One region of the Erwinia sp. SLM-02 genome, then DNA from elsewhere that is predicted to be linked to it. Evidence: predicted binding sites of a transcription regulator. Region 1 holds the regulator's gene; each other region holds the start of a gene.
What was found. The regulator Fur, encoded in region 1, represses iron uptake genes when iron is present. The targets are predictions, from matches to a motif close to ATAATAATGAGAACNACTATCAA.
Positions count from the first base shown of each region.

Region 1 (4,674 bases):
ATCGTCGGGATTATCCTGGTCTGCGGGGCTTTGGGTGCGCTGCTGAGGAGCCTGTCCCTGTTCAGCGAGCAGCAGTCGTTGCTGTATGCCACGCTGTGGCTGGCTGCGGCTTTGCTGCTGGCGTGGGGGTATCTGCGGCATTATCGTCGCCAGCCGTCGGCGATACTTGACCTCAGCCTGCTGCGAAATCGTCAACTTAACCTGTCCATCGCCGTTTACTATGCCGTACCGGGCGTATTTACCGGCGTTAACCTGCTGACTATTTTCTACATGCAGCAGGTTTTGCATTTCAGCGCCGGGCATACCGGCAGCTTTATGATGCTCTACGGTGCCGGAGCGCTGGTGGCGATGCTGGTCGCCGGGCGAATTTATTACCGGGTAGGCGCGCCTCGCTTATTCTGCTGCGGTCTGCTGCTGCACAGCGGCGGCATTGCGCTGCTTTCTCTGGTCGGTCATCCGGGGGATGGGGAGGTGCTGTGTGCGGCCTATCTGCTGATGGGGATCGGGGGTGGGATCGCGGCGAACTGTGCGCAGACCACGGCATTAATTGAGCTGAACGAGCAGCAGATGAGCCGGGGCAGTACGCTGTGGAATATTAACCGCCAGCTGACGTTCAGCCTGGGTACCGCGCTGTTTACGCTGCTGCTGGCGTTACTGAGCCACTATTTTCCCGGTGAAAGGGCATGGCATCTTGCATTTATTATTGCGGCCGTGGTCGGATTACTGCCGCTGTGGCTGATTTATCAACGACGTTTTCATAAGGAAATTCAATGACAGATTTAACCGACAAGGCTTCGCAAAGCGTGATTGTGCTGCACCAGCTGATTGAGGCTGTCTTTCACGGCGACGGCAGTCAGCTTACTGAGCTGCTGACGCATTTTGATGACGATTTTATGATGGTCACACCGGCCGGAAAAACCCTGGCGCTGGCAGAGGTTGAGGCCTTATTCGGCCGCTTAACCGGCGCACGGGAGGGGATGACGATCGCCATTGAGCAGTGCAAAGTCATTTCGCAGCGGGGGGATGAAGTGGTTATTCAGTACCACGAGCTGCAGCATCAGCAGGAGAATCACACTCATCGCATTTCGCTGGCGGTAATTAATTGCGCAACCCAGCCGCCGCGCTGGCGCTATCTGCAGGAAACGATGGTAACAAACTGATTACCGTACTAGTTCGTGAGTGCGTAATTGTGTAGAATGTGCGGCGTTGATGCCGTACATCCAGTGAATAATTCCGGTGATGGCGGCGAGTTTCCGTTTTTTGCTAAGGATTAGTCATGGATTTACCGGTTTCCACCGCCCGCCTGCCTTCGACACTCTGGGGAACCTTAATTATTAGCGGCACCATTATCGGTGCCGGGATGTTCTCACTCCCCGTGGTGATGTCCGGTGCCTGGTTCCTGTGGTCATCTGCGCTGTTGGTTGTCACCTGGTTCTGCATGCTGCTCTCCGGGCTGCTGTTCCTGGAGGCCAGCCTGCATTATCCCGCCGGGGCCAGCTTCGACACCATTACTCGCGATCTGCTGGGCCGGGGCTGGAACCTGATTAACGGACTGTCGGTGGCCTTCGTTCTGGGGATCCTCACCTATGCCTATATCTCCGCCAGCGGAGCCATTATTCAGCACACGCTGAGCCAGCTTTCACTGCCGGTTTCTGCCCGCAGCGCCGGTTTCGCCTTCACGCTGCTGGTGGCGGTGTTTATCTGGCTGGGTACCGCGATGGTCAGCCGTATGACGCTGATTTTCCTCGGCGCTAAGGTGATTACGTTTCTTATCATCTTTGGGGGTCTGCTGTGGCATATCGAACCGGTAAAACTGCTGGACAGCCAGAGTGAAGAGAGCCACTACCTGCGCTATCTGTGGATGGTTATCCCCTTCTGCCTCGCGTCATTCGGCTATCACGGGAATATTGCCGGGCTGGTCAGTTACTATCAGAAGAACGGCAGCCGGGTATGCCGCTGTCTGGTGTTCGGCACGCTGCTGGCGCTGGCGATTTATTTTATCTGGATCGTCGGCACGATGGGGAACATCCCACGGCATGAATTCAAAGCAATTGCCGCTCAGGGGGGGAATATCGACGTGCTGGTTGCCGCACTTTCCGGTGTGTTGCACAGTCCTTATCTCAATCTGCTGCTGGATATTTTCTCGAACTTTGCCGTGGCCTGTTCGTTCCTCGGCGTCAGCCTGGGGTTCTTTGACTATCTTGCCGACCTGTTTAAGTTCGATCGCTCCGCGTTCGGTCGGTTAAAAACGACCGTTGTCACCTTCATTCTCCCTCTGACGGCGGCGATGATTTGGCCAAACGGTTTTCTGGTGGCGATTGGCTACGCCGGGCTGGCGGCAACGCTGTGGGCAGTGATCACGCCGGCGATGCTGGCACGAAAAGCGCGACAGCGTTTTGCCACGGCGGGATGGCAGGTCAGGGGAGGGATGGCTCCGATCGTGCTGGTGCTGATCTTTGGGGCGGTGAATGCGCTGGTGTCTGTATTATCCTACTGGAACGTCCTGCCGGTCTATGCCGGATAACAGGCAAAAAAAAACCGGTGGATAGCCACCGGTTTCATGCTGATTTCAGAACAAATTACTCGTCATCGTGCAGCGTGTCGTCTTCACGGCAGTCGCCCTTAGAGCAATGGCCATAAAGGTACAGGCTGTGGTTGCTCAGTTTAATTCCGTGGCGCGTTGCGATTTCACGCTGGCGCGCTTCAATGTACTCATCACGGAATTCAATAACTTTACCGCAGTCCAGACAGATCAAGTGATCGTGGTGGTGCTGCTGGGTCAGTTCGAAAACGGATTTACCGCCTTCAAAGTTATGACGGGTAACGATCCCTGCGTCATCAAACTGGTTAAGCACGCGGTAAACCGTGGCTAAACCGATTTCTTCGCCCATATCAATCAGGCGCTTATACAAGTCTTCCGCACTGACGTGATGGCCTTCTGGTTCCTGAAGCACTTCCAGAATTTTCAGTCGTGGAAGCGTGACTTTCAGGCCGGCCTTCTTTAATGCGGTATTGTTGTCAGTCATGCGGATATTGTCCTGTTACTTTGCTAGTCACTTAGTGGCTGAAAAGCCCTGAACATCGGTTGACGCTAGAGTTGGATGCGTCACAGTATAGAACTCATACATCGAAATGAAAACAACAGGAATGCCTGAAACCACTGTTGGATGTAAGGATTAATGTCATTACGTCCTGGGAGGCTCGCGTCCAAATCGTACTAAGTTAACATTTCGCTCTATCTCATCCCTTCGCCCGGTGATGGAAAAAGATCGTTCAGAGATGCTGAAGGATGAGAAAGCGGGTAACCGATAGGGTTATTGTACATTTTTACAGGTGGAAGTTACAAATACGTATCTATTACTTCTATAGGAAAAATCACTGACTTGATGTGAGATGTCTCCCACATCAAGCCGTTGGCATCAGGCTTCGATGATTTCTTTCAGCTGAAGTTCATCAAAAATCTGTTTCACCCATTTATCAACGCGCTCATTGGTCAGTTCCGGCTGACGGTCTTCGTCAATGGCCAGTCCAAGGAAGTGGTTGTCATCGGCCAGCCCTTTAGAGGCTTCAAAGTTGTAACCTTCGGTCGGCCACTGGCCTACCAGAATCGCACCGTTTGGCTCAATGATGTCGCGGATGGTGCCCATCGCATCGCAGAAATATTCTGAGTAGTCTTCCTGATCGCCGCAGCCGAACAGGGCAACCAGTTTTCCGTTGAAGTCGATCTCTTCCAGCGTCGGGAAAAAGTCATCCCAGTCGCACTGGGCTTCACCGTAATACCAGGTGGGAATGCCCAGCAGCAGAATGTCGAAGGCTTCAAGGTCTTCTTTGCTGCTTTTGGCAATATCACGAACTTCTGCAACGTCTTTACCCAGCTGTTTCTGGATCATCTTTGCAATGTTTTCCGTATTGCCCGTATCGCTGCCAAAGAAAATGCCTACGATTGCCATGAGTTTAATAACCTCTTGAATCTTAATGATATGGTGGCTGCCAAAATTTTTGCAGATGGCGTTAATGATAGCAGACCGCCGGGAGCGGATAAATGAGTAATCCTGCTGCTTTTGTCGCATTGTGCCCTGAGGGCGCGCGCGACGTTCAGGACTGAAGGTGTTTTAACTGGTTCAGCAACATCTCTTCAATCAGCTCGCTGCGGCTCATATTGCGCGCATCGGCCAGCTGGTTCAGCGCATCAACGGCTTCACTGTTCATTTTCAGCTCGACGCGCTTAAGCCCGCGAACTTTATCGCGCTTAAGCTGATTGCGTTTATTGATGCGCAGCTGCTCATCACGCGTCAGCGGATTAGTTTTCGGTCGTCCCGGGCGACGTTCATCTGCGAACAGATCGAGCGTTGTGCGGTCCGTGTTCTCTTTTGCCATAGAATAGTGATACTGAAAGGCTGGATTTCTGATGTGTCAGGCCGTTATCCGCCGGAAAAATCACCAGCGGAAAAATGTCAGCGCGCATCATACCCCAGTGAAAGTGATGACGACAATGTTTTAACAACATAGGGAAATAATTGTTTTTACAGCACAAAAAATCGACGAATTGCGCGTAAAACTGCATCAGGTTTTTCAGCATGCACCCAGTGCCCCGCCCCCGTTACAACGTGGGCCCGCGCCTGAGGGAATTGCGCCAGCAGCGCGTCACGATATTCATCCGCCAGATAGGGTGAA
Region 1 covers NZ_JAQISN010000001.1:447,357-452,030, forward strand. Annotated here, with positions in the region: gene PGH32_RS02200 (MFS transporter) at 1-774, shown strand, start outside; gene PGH32_RS02205 (hypothetical protein) at 771-1,160, shown strand; gene mtr (tryptophan permease) at 1,277-2,524, shown strand; gene fur (ferric iron uptake transcriptional regulator) at 2,580-3,026, opposite strand; gene fldA (flavodoxin FldA) at 3,420-3,950, opposite strand; gene ybfE (LexA regulated protein) at 4,096-4,377, opposite strand; gene ybfF (esterase) at 4,524-4,674, opposite strand, start outside.

Region 2 (4,674 bases), on a different contig from region 1:
GATCTTAATCTGGTCCGGGTTTTCATTGCCATTTATGAAACCCGCAGCGTCAGCGGAGCGGCCGATCGTCTGTTCATCACCCAGCCCTCGGCCAGCTATGCGCTAGCCCGGCTGCGGTCTGCGACGGATAACGAGCTGTTTAAGCGCAGCCGAAAAGGGATGCAGCCGACGCCGGTCGCCAGCCATCTGTATACGGTTTTTAAGCAGTCGCTGAGCGGGATAGAAAAAGCCGTGGCGGATACCCGCTGCTTCACCCCGGAAACATCTTTTCACAAATTTAGCCTCGCGCTCTCCGATCTCGGCGAGCAGCTGCTGCTGCCGAGGCTGGTTAAACATCTGCGTGAAGTGGCGCCGAACGTCCAGCTGGAAGTGCTGCCATTCGAGATGATGCGTATTGATGAATGGCTGCTGACCGGAAAGGTGGATGCCACGCTGTGCAGCCGCAACGAAAGTATCTCCCCCATTGCCCAGCGCGACAGAATTATGGACGAGCGCTACGTCTGCCTGGTGAATAACCAGCATCCGCGCATTAGCGGCGCGCTGACGTTAGCGAGTTATCTGGCCGAGCAGCACATTATTGTGTCGACCATCAGCGGGCATCATATGGTGGAGGCGCAGATCAAGGAGTATGGCTTTGAGCGGCGCATCGCGCTGGAGGTGCCGCACTTTACCGCGCTGGGCGAGATTATCGCCAGCAGCGAACTGCTGGTCACCATTCCGCTCAGCGCGGCGAAAATCTATGCCGCGCGCGGCAACGGGCGGATCGTCGAACTGCCGTTCCAGCTGCCGAATCTGGAAGTCTATCTCTACGGCCATACCGAGATCGGCGACATCACCGCCAAGACCTGGTTCTATAACACGCTGAAAGAGGCGTGCCCGGTACTGATGGAGAACTGACGCGGCACTCAGCCTTTGCGGCGCGGGCCACGGCTCCAGTAGGCCATAAAGCTGATGCAGTCCTGAGCCAGGCCGCGCTCGCCGATCAGGTAGCGGCGCAGGTGCTTCACCGCGCTGGACTCTGCCGCCACCCAGCCGTGGAAGCGCACGTCGTCGTGGTCGGCGCGGTCCCACACCAGCTGCCCTTCGGCCTCTTCGCGCAGATCTTCGCGCGACAGCGCACTGTCCGGCAGGCGCACGTGCTCACGCACCGCGCTCAGCAGCGCTTCACCGTAGCTGGCCCCGCTGGCGTCACGCGGCAACCAGTGAATGTCCGCAAAGGTGTACTGGCTGAGATCGACGCAGTCGTCGCCCTCGGGCACTTCCAGAAACACCTGCAGCTGCGGCGGATGCGGCCAGGCGGCGAGCTGTTCGAGGATCGCCTTCGCCGCCGGCAGCGCGGTTTCATCCGCCACCACCAGCCCCTGCTTCACCTGCGCGTGCGGGTTCCATTCGTAGCCGCCGCTGTCCTCGCCGTATTCCCGGTTCGGTGCGGCGATCTGCATCGCATCGCCTGGCTGCGCGTCCAGCGCCCAGGCCGAGGCCGGGCCTTCGGTGCCGTGCATCACGAACTCGACTTCCATCTCCGGCACATCGGCATCGGCGTTAACGTGGCGAAGGGTGTAAGTGCGCATAATCGGGCGATCTTCCACCGCCAGCTTGCTCATGTTCTCCCACCACGTCAGCCCGTTATCGACCGGCTCAAAGTGTTTGCCGCTGGGTGCGGGCAGCAGCAGCTTGATGCGCTGGTCCGGCGCATCCATCTTCATCTGGCGCACTTCCTCACCGCTAAACACGCAGCACAGCATCGAAGGAGACAGTACCTGCTTGCGCGCCAGTACGACATTGAATAAGCGATAACTCTGAGCAGCCATAGATCCACCTTGTTAGCCGAAAGCCGTGCGCGCGTGCCGCGCATGAGGGCTGCAAGAATAGCAAAGGCAAATGATAATGAGAATGCGTATTACCCAATATGCGCGGTGCGCGATTTATCCGCACGTGCCACCCGGGCGGAAGGCGTTGATCTCCGTCGCGAAAGCGTTCAACGTAAGGTTTTTCTTTATCGCGGAGTCTATCGATGTCGTTAAGCCTTCTGACACAGCTGGCCGATATCCCGGCCGGTCAGTGGGATGCCCTGGCCCCCAACGACCAGCCCTTTATGCGCCACGCTTTTCTCAGCGCGCTGGAAGAGAGCGGCTCGGTTGGCGGGCGCAGCGGCTGGCAGCCGCAGCATTTACTGTGGCGCGAGGGCGAGAGCGTGCTGGCGGCGATGCCGGGCTACGGCAAGCGGCACTCCATGGGCGAATACGTCTTCGATCACGCCTGGGCGGATGCCAGCCAGCGGGCGGGCATTCCCTACTATCCCAAGTGGCTGTCGGCGGTGCCGTTCAGCCCGGTGGGCGGCGCGCGGCTGCTTGGCGAAGCGTCGGCCGCCGGCCGGCTGCTGCAGGCGCTGCCGGAATTTCTGGCCGCGAACGGGTTTTACAGCGGCCATATCAACTTTAACGACGCCGCGCTGAGTGCCGGTCTGGCGGAGGATGGCCGCTGGCTGCCGCGCCTCGGCTGCCAGTATCACTGGCACAATCGCGGCTACCGCGATTTTCAGGATTTTCTCGACGCGCTGACCTCGCGTAAACGCAAGCAGCTGCGCAAGGAACGGGAGGGCGTACGCCAGCAGGGTATTGAGTTTTGCTGGTATCAGGGGGACGAGCTGAGCGAAGCGCAGTGGGATTTTGTCCACACCTGCTACGCCAACACCTACTTTGTCCGCGGTCGACAGCCCTACCTCACCCGCACGTTCTTCAGCCTGCTGGCGGAGCGTATGCCGGGATCGCTGCGCATCACCATTGCCAGCCAGCATAGCCAGCCGGTGGCGATGGCGCTGAGCCTGGTCGATGGCAGCACCTTCTATGGCCGCTACTGGGGCTGCCTGGCGGAGTTCAACCACCTGCACTTTGAAACCTGTTTCTATCAGGGGATGGAATACGCGATCGACAACGGACTGCAGCGCTTTGACGCCGGGGCACAGGGGGAACACAAGCTGATACGCGGTTTTGAACCGGTGCTGACGGAATCCTGGCACCTGCTGCGCCACGGCGGGCTGCACGACGCCGTGGCGGATTTTCTGCAGCAGGAGCGCGACGGCGTGCGCGCCTGGGCAGAGGAAGCCCGCGACGCGCTGCCGTACAGGCTTAACGCCGGATAGCGCTACTGCTCACCGACGAAGCCGCCGGTCTGATGCCGCCACAGCCGCGCATACAGGCCGTCCTGCGCCAGCAGCTCGGCGTGGCTGCCGATCTCAACAATCCGCCCCTGCTCCAGCACCACCAGCCGGTCCATGCGGGCAATGGTCGACAGGCGGTGGGCGATGGCAATGACCGTTTTACCGCCCATCAGCCCTTCCAGACTCTCCTGAATCGCCGCTTCCACTTCGGAATCCAGCGCCGAGGTGGCCTCATCCATAATCAAAATCGGCGCATCTTTCAGCAGCACGCGGGCGATGGCGATACGCTGCCGCTGGCCGCCGGAGAGCTTCACGCCGCGTTCGCCAACGTGCGCATCCAGCCCGGTGCGCCCCTGCAGATCGGAAAGTAGCGGAATAAACTCATCGGCCTTCGCCCGGTGGATCGCCTGCAGCATCTCTTCTTCCGTGGCGCCGGGGCGGCCATACAGCAGGTTTTCGCGGATGGAGCGGTGCAGCAGCGAGGTATCCTGAGTAATCATCCCAATCTGCGCGCGCAGGCTTTCCTGGCTGACGTCGGCAATGTTCTGCCCGTCGATCAGTATGCGCCCGCCGTTAAGGTCATAGAGGCGCAGCAGCAGGTTAACCAGCGTCGATTTCCCGGCACCCGACGGGCCAATCAGACCAATTTTCTCGCCGGGGCGAATGGTCAGCTGCAGGTCATCGATCACCCGCCGTTCGCCGCCGTAGTTAAAGGTAATGCCGTCAAAGCGGATTTCGCCACGGCTGACATCCAGCGCCGTCGCATCGGGTTTGTCACTGACGCTCAGCGGCTGTGAGATGGTTTTCAGGCCGTCCTGCACCATGCCGATGTTTTCAAAAATGCCGTTCACCACCCACATGATCCAGCCGGACATATTGACGATGCGAATAACCAGCCCGGTGGCCAGCGCAATCGCGCCGACGCTGATCAGCGACTGGCCCCACAGCCACAGCGACAGCCCGGTGGTGCTGACGATCAGCAGGCCGTTCAGCGTGGTGACGACCACGTCCATCCCGGTGACCATCCGCCCCTGGCTGCGGGTTTTCTGCGTCTGATCTTCCAGCGCTTCACGCGCGTAGCGTCGTTCAAGATCGCCGTGGGCAAACAGCTTGAGGGTGGCAATATTGGTATAGCCATCCACGATAAAGCCCATCAGCCGCGAGCGCGAATCCGAGGAGGCCACCGAACGCGCTTTAATTTTCGGCACGAAATACTTCAGGCACAGTACGTAGCCGATAATCCAGATAATCAGCGGAATGGTCAGCCGCCAGTCGGCTTCGGCGAACAGCACCAGCGTGGTCACCGCGTAGATCACCACGTGCCACAGCGCATCGACCATCTGCACCGCGGAATCGCGCAGCGCGCTGCCGGTCTGCATGATTCGCTGGGCGATGCGCCCGGCAAAGTCGTTCTGGAAGAAGTTCAGGCTCTGACGCAGCACGTAGTTATGGTGCTGCCAGCGGATCATATTGGTCATGCCGGGGTTAATGGTCTGATGCACCAGCAGATCGTG
Region 2 covers NZ_JAQISN010000004.1:229,487-234,160, reverse strand. Annotated here, with positions in the region: gene PGH32_RS20300 (LysR family transcriptional regulator) at 1-897, shown strand, start outside; gene PGH32_RS20295 (siderophore-interacting protein) at 906-1,811, opposite strand; gene PGH32_RS20290 (GNAT family N-acetyltransferase) at 2,015-3,142, shown strand; gene PGH32_RS20285 (ABC transporter ATP-binding protein) at 3,145-4,674, opposite strand, start outside.
Region 2: PGH32_RS20295 (siderophore-interacting protein) is a predicted target of Fur. The motif match lies at 1,882-1,904, and genes of this name have one in related genera.

Region 3 (4,674 bases), 1.1 Mb from region 1:
ATTTCCTGCTGGCGTCAATCCTGGAAGCCTTCAGCTTCATCTACCTTTCCCTGCTGATATTTGGCGGTGCGGCGATGGCGACGTTTTTCCGCCAGCGTAAAAGTGTCGCCCGCGCCGGAAATGCCATGATTGCGCTATTATTTATGGGGTTTGCCGCCCGACTGGCAACCCTGTCGGCCTGATTTAACCTGCGCCAGAGCGATCGCCCGTCCTGACTACCCCCTGCTTTGATCCTGTCTGGCCGGATCGGAAAGCGCCTGCTGAATAAATTCAATCAGCGTGCGCGTTCTGACCGGTAAATAGCGACGGTTGGAATAGAGGGCGTAAAGCTGTAACGGCGCGGTGGGCCGATCGAAAGTGATTTCGACCAACCGCCCGGCGGCGATCTCCTGGCGGCATGCCTGAGTGGACAAAATAGCGAACCCCACGCCCGCAACGGCCGCCCTGCCGGCCATCTCACCGCTGTTGACGCGATAGCGGCCGTTAACCACCACGGTATCGAAGCCCCCTTTCCGGTTAACAAACTGCCAGGCCGCCCCGTTCAGGGCCGTCACTGTGGTAATACAGGGTAGCTGCTCAAGCTGTTCGATCTCGGTTGGCATGCCGTGGCGTGAAATAAGGTCCGGGGAGGCCACAACGGTGCAGGGAATATCAAGCAGATGACGGGCGATATAATCGCAGTCCGTCATGTGCCCGCGGGTGATAATAATCGCCAGGTCCAGCTCCTCTTTTAACGATTCCAGACCGGACAAATTGGTGATGCAGCTGAGTTCAATATCCGGATAGCGGCAGGCGAATTCGGCAAGTAGCGTGCCAAATATAACCGGACCCGCCTCATTGGGAATACAAAGGCGCAGTGGCCCTTTCAACTGTAGCTGCCCGGAGGTTAATTCAGCTTCGGTCTGCTCCAGCGACACCAGCAGCGGTTTTACCCGCGTGTAGAGCAACTGCCCGGAGGGCGTCAGTTTACTGTGGCGGGTGGTGCGTTCAATGAGCTGAACGTTGAGTCTTTCTTCCAGTTGAGCGACGGAGCGGCTGACATTCGATGTGGGCACATTCAGCGCTTTCGAGGCGCGCACAAAGCTGCCCTTTTCTGTTACCGCAACAAAAATCCTCAATGAGGTCAAATCCAGATTGCTTCGCATGAATTATCCCGAAAATGATAACAATAAACCCATTTTTAACAGCTAATACTCAAAATTGATAGCGACTATGCTATGACCTTGTCCTGTTTTGAGGTGGAAATATGTCGATTTTTCAACACCCCGCGCCTTACCGCCACGTTAAGCGTCTGGCCTGGGCCGTTTCATTTATTCAGTTTGCTAACGCGCTGGAATATATGGCGTTTAATCCGGTTTTCGCTTTTATGGCAGCCGACTTTACCGTACCCCTATCCTGGTCCGGCTACGTTTCTGGCCTGTACACCATGGGGGCGGTGATCTCTGGTTTCTCTGCCTTTTACTGGCTGGGGCGAATAAATAAAAAACGCTTTTTAATCATCAATATGGTGCTGCTGGGATTGTTAACCGGTTCCACGACGCTAACAACCAGCTTTACCACGCTGCTGATATTGCGATTCTGCGCTGGTGCAATCGGCGGTACGACAATGGCGGCGGCGATCGGTCTGCTGATTAATCAAACGCCGGTAAATCTGCGGGGAAAAATGTTCGCCACGGTCATCGCGGCCTTCTCGGTGGTCAGCATCGCCGGCATGCCGGGCATCCTGTTTCTTTGTACGCATTACGGCTGGCACCCGGCGCTTTACGCCATCGCCGTGCTGTGCCTGCTTTCAGTTCCCCTGATACTGCTCGCCGTTCCGGCCGATCGCTCATCTGAACAGGCTGCGGAGCGCCCGAGGTTAAAGGTGGAAACCCTGCTTTTTGCCTCTGCGAATGCGCTGGTGCAGTTCAGCCCGATGCTGCTCATTCCTGTGCTGGTGCCGCTGCTGATCCAGCGGCTTGGCTTGTCATCAGAGCTGCTTCCAGTGGTATTTGTAGTCGGCGGCGTTGCAGGCTATCTGGCGACGAAAATGACCGGGCGGCTACTGGGGATCTGTTCCGCACAGCGGCTGGCCATCGCCTCTACGCTGCTGTATATGTTCAGTCTGGCTTTCCCCGCCACGGGCTATGCCGGCCCGGTGCTGTTTATGGTCCTTTTTCTGGGGGCATCCTACAGTCGTCTGGTGGTCTCATCCGTGGTCACGATGGCCTTCCCCGACGATCGACAGCGTGCAGGGTTTGTGTCCCTGCAAACGTCTTTAATGCATCTTCTGACGACCGTGGCGTTCTTTCTGTGCCCCCTGCTTCTGGGAGAAAATGATATGGCGCCGGGCAGTATTAACAGACTCCTGCTGATCGCCGGTGCGATGGCCGCGGTAATTCCGCTTTACCTTGCTGTTTTGCAAAAGAAACTTCGCCAGCGAGAACGTGACTAAAACGAGCGGCTCTCTTCTCTCCGCATACGCTCAACGCGTTGATAACTAATATTTTATATTTTTTTACATAAGACAATGAAATCTTTACAATGAGCTTGTAAAGAAAAATGATTATCATAATCATTTAAAACACTATTCCGCATGAGGATAGCTTTTATGTCTTTTGTTGGCAGGGAAAACTGCGCCGCTCAGCGCGCATCCGTTGTTAAGCATACTTTTACCGTTTCACTCCTGGCGCTGGCGATTCATTCGCTGACCCACCCGGCGCTGGCAGCAGAGGCAACGGCCCCGTCGCAAGATAAAGCGCAGCAGGACCTGGTGGTAACGGCGACCGCAGACGACGGTGATGCCAGCGAGGCGCAGGACTATCAGGTGAAAACCACCCATGCCGGAACGAAAATGCTGCTGGCCCTGCGTGACCTGCCGCAGTCGCTGAGCGTGGTGACAAAACAGCGTTTTCAGGACCAGGATCTGCAATCGATCGGTGACGTGCTGGACAACGCCACCGGTATCGCCACCGAACTGATCGACAGCGAGCGATCCGCCTACTTCGCCCGCGGATTCCAGATCAACAGCTACACCTATGACGATATTCCCACCTCTGTGAGCGATACCTGGAACTACGGCGATGCCGCCGAAGACACCGCGATCTATGACCGCATAGAAATCGTGCGCGGTGCGACCGGCCTGATGACCGGCGCGGGCAGCCCGGGCGCGTCGGTGAATATGGTTCGTAAGCATGCGGACAGCAAAGAAGTCACCGGCAATCTCAGCGCCAGCTACGGCAGCTGGGACAAGCAGCGCTATGTCGCTGACGTCTCCTCCCCGCTTAACGAGGCGGGCACGGTACGCGGCAGAATCGTTGCGGGCTATCAGGATCAGGACAGCTGGCTGGATCGCTACCACAAAACCAAAAAGTTCCTTTACGGCGTGATTGACGCCGACGTGACCGACAGTACCACCCTGTCCCTGGGCTACGATTATCAGCAGAGCAATACCGGCAACCCGACCTGGGGCGGTCTGCCCACCTGGTACAGCGACGGTTCACGCACCCGCTTTAACCGCGGCACCAACCCGGCGGCGGACTGGACGCGCTACAGCACGGATTCCCGCAAAATCTTTGCCAACGTCAGCCATAACTTTGATAACGGCTGGTCGTTCCGCGTCAATGCCACCCACGCGGAAGAAACCTTCAACGATAAGCTGCTGTATGTGATGGAGTTCCCGGACGCCACCACCGGCCAGGGCGTGTCCGGCTTTGGCAGCCAGGACCGCGGCAAGCGCAAGCTGGAGTCGGTAGATACCTACGCCAGCGGCCCGTTTGAACTGGCCGGCCGCCAGCATGAGCTGGTCGCGGGCGTCAGCTACAGCCGTCAGCATAACGCAACCTACAGTGCCGACGGCGCGCTGGATTATGACCAGATGGGCGATTTTAACAGCTGGGACGGCAGCGCGCAGGAGCCGGAATGGGGCGACTGGTATCTGAACGCCGACGACGTGGTGCGGCAGAAATCCGCCTATACCGCCGCGCGTTTCTCGCTGGCCGACCCGCTGGCGCTGATCCTGGGCGCGCGCTATACCGAGTGGAGCACCGTGGGCAGCAGCGGCAACGTCAGTAAAAACAACATTACCCCCTACGGCGGCCTGGTCTATGACGTCAACGAGGCCTGGTCTGCCTACGCCAGCTATACCTCGATCTTCCAGCCGCAAACCTACCGCGATCGCGACGGTAAGTACCTGTCGCCGGTCACCGGTAAAAACTATGAAACCGGCCTGAAATCCGACTGGTACAACGGTCGTCTGACCGCCACCTTCGCCGTGTTCCGCATCGAGCAGGAAAATGCCGCGCAGGCCGACGGCGACAACTTCGTTAACGGATCCAGCGAGCAGGCTTACTACTCGACCAAAGGCGCGGTGAGTAAAGGTGCCGAGTTTGAACTGAACGGCGCGGTCACCGATAATCTGCAAATGACCTTCGGTGCCACCCGCTACGTGGCGAAAGATACGGAAGGCCGCTTCAACAGCAATATGCCGCAAACCTCCTTTAAGCTGTTCACTCGTTATCAGTTGCCGATGCTGCGCGAGCTGACCGTCGGCGGCGGCGTTAACTGGCAGAGCCGCACCTTCCAGGATGCCACCGGACCGGACGGCGAAACCACCCGCGTTTACCAGAGCAGCTACCCGCTGGCGAACCTGTTTGCCCGTTACCAGGTGAATAAGCAGGTGGCCGTGCAGGCTAA
Region 3 covers NZ_JAQISN010000001.1:1,575,234-1,579,907, reverse strand. Annotated here, with positions in the region: gene leuE (leucine efflux protein LeuE) at 1-182, shown strand, start outside; gene PGH32_RS07345 (LysR family transcriptional regulator) at 216-1,145, opposite strand; gene PGH32_RS07340 (MFS transporter) at 1,247-2,434, shown strand; gene fhuE (ferric-rhodotorulic acid/ferric-coprogen receptor FhuE) at 2,591-4,674, shown strand, end outside.
Region 3: fhuE (ferric-rhodotorulic acid/ferric-coprogen receptor FhuE) is a predicted target of Fur. The motif match lies at 2,536-2,558, and genes of this name have one in related genera.

Region 4 (4,674 bases), 1.7 Mb from region 1:
TCCATCAGCTGCTGACGGCGGCCCAGCAGCAGCGTGGCCATTATCGTCAGCGGCACCAGCACCAGCGCGGGCTGCCCCTTGCTCCAGGTCATGCCGTTCAGCGAACCGGCTCCCCACAGGGCGGCGCTCATTGCGCTTTCCAGCGAGGCGCTGATAATCAGCCAGCTGTTGAGCGCCGACAGCACCGCGCCAACGCCGATGCCGACGATAATCAGCCGGAAGCCGACAATGCCCTGCCGCCAGGCCAGCAGATAAACCAGCGCGGCGGCGGCGATGCCGCCCAGCAGCGCGCCCCCGGCCACCTGGTAATAGTTACCGTTAAACAGGATGATGGCGATCAGCGCGCCGGTGAAAGCGCCGGCATTGAAGCCCACCACGTCCGGGCTGCCGAGCGGATTACGGATGGCGGACTGAAAGATCGCGCCGCTGACGCCCAGCCCGGCGCCGAGCACCAGCGCCATCACCACGCGCGGCGCGCGCCACTGGTTCACCACGGTCTGAAACCCGGCCGGGCCTTCGCCCAGCAGCGCCTGCCACACCTGTCCGGGGGCGATACGCAGCGTGCCGTAGCCGAGCGCAAACAGCGCCAGCATCGTCGCCAGCAGCAGCAGAATCACATTGACCCACAGCACGCGGGCGCTGAGCCGCAGATTGATCCAGCCGCTGGCGCGGCCAATCAGTAGCGTTCGGGAGTGCATATCACTGTCCTTAATTCTTACGCTGGCGAACCAGCCAGATCAGCACCGGTGCGCCGATCAGCGCGGTGACGATCGAAACGCGCAGCTCGCCGTCCACCATCAGCCTGCCGGCGATGTCCGCCGTCAGCAGCAGGATCGGGGCCATTAAAAAAGAGTAAATCAGGATCCAGCGCTGGTCCGATCCCACCCACCAGCGGGCGACGTGCGGCACCATCAGTCCGACAAAGCCGATCGGCCCGACCAGCGCGGTAGCCGAACCGCAGAGCAGCATCACCGCCAGCAGCGCCAGCAGGCGAATGGCGACCACCCGCGTCCCCAGCGCCGCCGCCAGATCTTCCCCCATGCTGAGGTTGTTCAGCGAACGCGATGCCACCAGCGCCAGCGCGGCACCGGCCAAAATGGCGGGCGCGACCACCGCCAGATTGTGCAGATCGCGGATGTCCAGCGTGCCGGCCTGCCAGAAGCGCATCTGGTCGAAGGTTTGCGGATTAAGTAAGGAGAGCGAGGAGGTAAAGCCGCCGAGCACCGCGCTGAGCGCCACGCCCGCCAGCGTCAGGCGGATCGGATTCACCCGGCCGCCGCTGAGGGTGCCGATCAGCCAGACGGCAATGCTGGCCGCCAGCGCGCCGCACCAGGCAAAGCCGAGCCAGCCCGCCATGCTGTTGACCCCGAACAGGGTAATGCCAAGGGCCATCGCAAAACTGGCCCCCGAATTCACCCCGAGGATGCCGGGGTCAGCCAGCGGGTTGCGGGTCAGCGCCTGGATCACCGCCCCTGCGCCACCGAGCGCCAGGCCCACCAGCAGCCCGGCGAGGGTGCGCGGCAGCCGGGCGTTGAAGATTATCGTACTGTCCGGCCCCTGCAGATTGCCAAACAGGCTCTGCCACACCACCGACGGCGCAATTGACCTCGCCCCCATCATCAGGCTGGCAAGGGACACCAGCAGCAGCAGGGCCAGGCAGACTGCCACACCGCTCAGGCGGGAAGCATAGCGCGAATCCACCGTTTCCGGTGGGTTAGCGGGCTGAGAACGGTGGAGCGACATCCCTGACAATCCTCTCTAAATGGCGAAATAACTCTAAGAATGATGAATAATCCGTCACCGGACTGGCACGATCGCGAAACCCTCTCAGGGCGGTTACTGCGCCTTAAAATCCCGCTCAATGCTGTTCAGCATATTGCTGGCGCTGTAGTAATCCAGACGGAAGGTATCCGGCCCCATCGAATACACCCGCTTCGCGCTGACCGCATCCAGATGCGCCAGGAAAGGATTGGCCTCCACCTTCTGCACCGTTTCGTCATCCGACGAGAACAGGATCATCGTTTTGCCCGTCAGCCCCGCCGCCATATTCTCGCCGGTCAGTTGGATGATATCGTTGCGCTTGCCCATGCTGGTCCCGCCGTGCACGTCCGCCGGCGGCATCGCCAGGCTGAAGCCCAGCTCGGTCAGCAGCTTGCCCTGCGCTGACTCGCGCGTCCACAGATTCACGCCGCGCCCGTCTTCGTAGTAAACCAGCGCCGACACCGGCTGCGGCGGCAGGGTAATTTCCTGCTTTACCTTCTGCACGCGCTGCTCAAAACGGTCAATCACCGCTTTCGCTTCGTTCTCGTGCCCGGTGATGTCACCCAGCTGAAGCGCCAGCTGCTGCCAGCTTTTATTACCGTAATCAATCACCAGCGTCGGGGCGATGGTCGACAGCTGATCGTAAAGTTTGATCGCTGAATCACCGCCGGTTGCCGCGATGATAATCAGATCGGGGGCCTCGGCCGCAATCGCTTCGGCATTCGGCTCGGTCACGTACAGCGGTTTAACCTGGCGTTCCTTCGCGACCGCGCCCCACTGGGTAAAGAAGCCCTGCTCATCCGCCACGGTCGAGTTGCGCCCGGTGGCACCGGAACCGATCACCGGCGCGTCAATGGCCAGCAGCGTACCGGTGAGGGTCACGCTGGTGGAAACAATTCGCTGCGGTGCCTGTTGCAGGGTCACTGCGCCCTTCGGCGTTTGCAGGGTACGCGGCCAGCCCTGCGGTTCGCTGACCGCCGCGTTTTGCCGACCCGACCCGGACGTTTCGCCCGGCGCGGAAGTTTTCGGCTGGCCGCCGTGCGCGTCGTGCTGATGACCTGTGCCGTGCGGCTCACCGGCCGCCGCGCTCTGATGGGCAGCATCGTGCTGCGCCGCGGGCTTAGCTTCGTCGGAGGCCCGATCGCAGCCGCTGAGCATCACGCCAAACGCCAGCGCACCGGCAGCAAACATCAGGCGGGTAACGGAAGATTGAGGTTTCATGATTAGGATTGGGTTGCAAATGAGTATTATTATCATACACGTAATACCCCTGAAGTTAAACGCCTTCCCGGATCGCCGCGACAATCAGCAAGGGATAGTAACCGGTTAGCTGGCGGGGGCTGCGCCTGCGCGCTGGAATTATCGGACGGGAATAAAAAAAGGCTGCGTGGCGATGACGCCAGCAGCCTTTTTCACTCAGAGAAGCGCCTGAAAATCAGACTTTCATCCAGCGGCCTTCCGCAGCGGAAACGGCAATCGCTTCCAGCACTTTCGACACCTGCAGGCCTTCCGCGAAGTCCGGCCACATGCGGTCGTCGGCGGCGATGCCGTTGATCAGGTCGCGCACTTCAACGGTTTTCTGATCGTTAAAGCCGATACCGTGACCGGCGGAGATGCAGAATGCCGCATAGTCAGGGTGCGCAGGCCCGGTCAGGATGGTTTTGAAGCCCTGACGACCGGCCGGTTCGTCGTGGATATACAGCTCCAGCTCGGCCATGCGCTCCTGGGTGTAGCGGATGGTGCCTTTGGTGCCGGTCACCACGTAGGTCAGGCCCATTTTGCTGCCGCAGGCGATACGCGAGGTTTCAATCACGCCGTGCGCGCCGTTGGCAAAGCGCAGCAGCGCGCTGGCCTGGTCTTCGTTTTCCACATCGCGCAGCGTAGACGGATCTTTCGGGTCCGGGCGCTGTTTGATGACCGTCATCATATCGCCGCTGACTTCGCTGATGTTGCCCACCAGGAAGTGCGCCATATTGACGATATGCGCGGCGAGATCCCCCAGTGCGCCCAGCCCGGCCAGCGCTTTCTGGCAGTGCCAGTCCAGCGGGGTGTTCGGGTTCGCCAGATAGTCTTCGTTGTGGGTGCCGTAGAAATGCACCACGTCACCGATTTCGCCGCGGGCGATAATCTCTTTCGCCAGCTGGCTGGTCGGGTTTTTCATGTAGTTGAAGCCCACCAGGGTTTTTACCCCGGCTTTTTCTGCAGCGCGGACCATTTCTTCCGCATCCGCCACGTCCAGCGCCAGCGGCTTTTCGGAATAAACGTGCTTTCCGTGGCGAATCGCCTCCAGCGCCATTTCCTTATGCAGGAAGTTCGGCGCGCAGATATCCACCACGTCAATATTTTCGTCCGCCACCAGCTCACGCCAGTCCCCGGTCGATCGGTTAAAGCCCAGCGCGGCGGCCTGAGCGCGCGCTACGTCCGGGTTAACCTCGGCAACCATCTCACGAACCAGTTCGCCTTTCAGCTTAAATACCGTCGAAGCCTGAGAGTAAGCGATAGCGTGGCAGCGTCCGATGTAGCCGGTGCCAATCAGTCCGATTCTGACTTTTTGCATGACAAATCCTTGGGTGTAGGGGTGGCAAAATGGAACGAAATGAAAAACTAACTGGAATATATATTTCAAAAATACGCAACTCAATATGAAAATGAAATAAACGTGATCGTGCTTGCATAAAGAGATGTAACCGCCACTGCAACGCGGATCCAACCTGCAAAGCAGTACGCAAAAGATAAAAAAATGCGGGTTACAGCACAAAAAACGCATCAACTGCCGGTTTATTCAGCAGTTAAACCAGAAACAACAAATCAGCCTTTGACATCCCCTGCCCCGCTCGATACTATGCGCCCCGTTCAAACGATTCCTCTGTAGTTCAGTCGGTAGAACGGCGGACTGTTAATCCGTATGTCACT
Region 4 covers NZ_JAQISN010000001.1:2,188,377-2,193,050, forward strand. Annotated here, with positions in the region: gene fepG (iron-enterobactin ABC transporter permease) at 1-698, opposite strand, end outside; gene fepD (Fe(3+)-siderophore ABC transporter permease) at 709-1,743, opposite strand; gene fepB (Fe2+-enterobactin ABC transporter substrate-binding protein) at 1,837-2,982, opposite strand; gene PGH32_RS10230 (Gfo/Idh/MocA family protein) at 3,197-4,318, opposite strand; tRNA gene PGH32_RS10235 (tRNA-Asn) at 4,624-4,674, shown strand, end outside.
Region 4: fepB (Fe2+-enterobactin ABC transporter substrate-binding protein) is a predicted target of Fur. The motif match lies at 2,996-3,018, and genes of this name have one in related genera.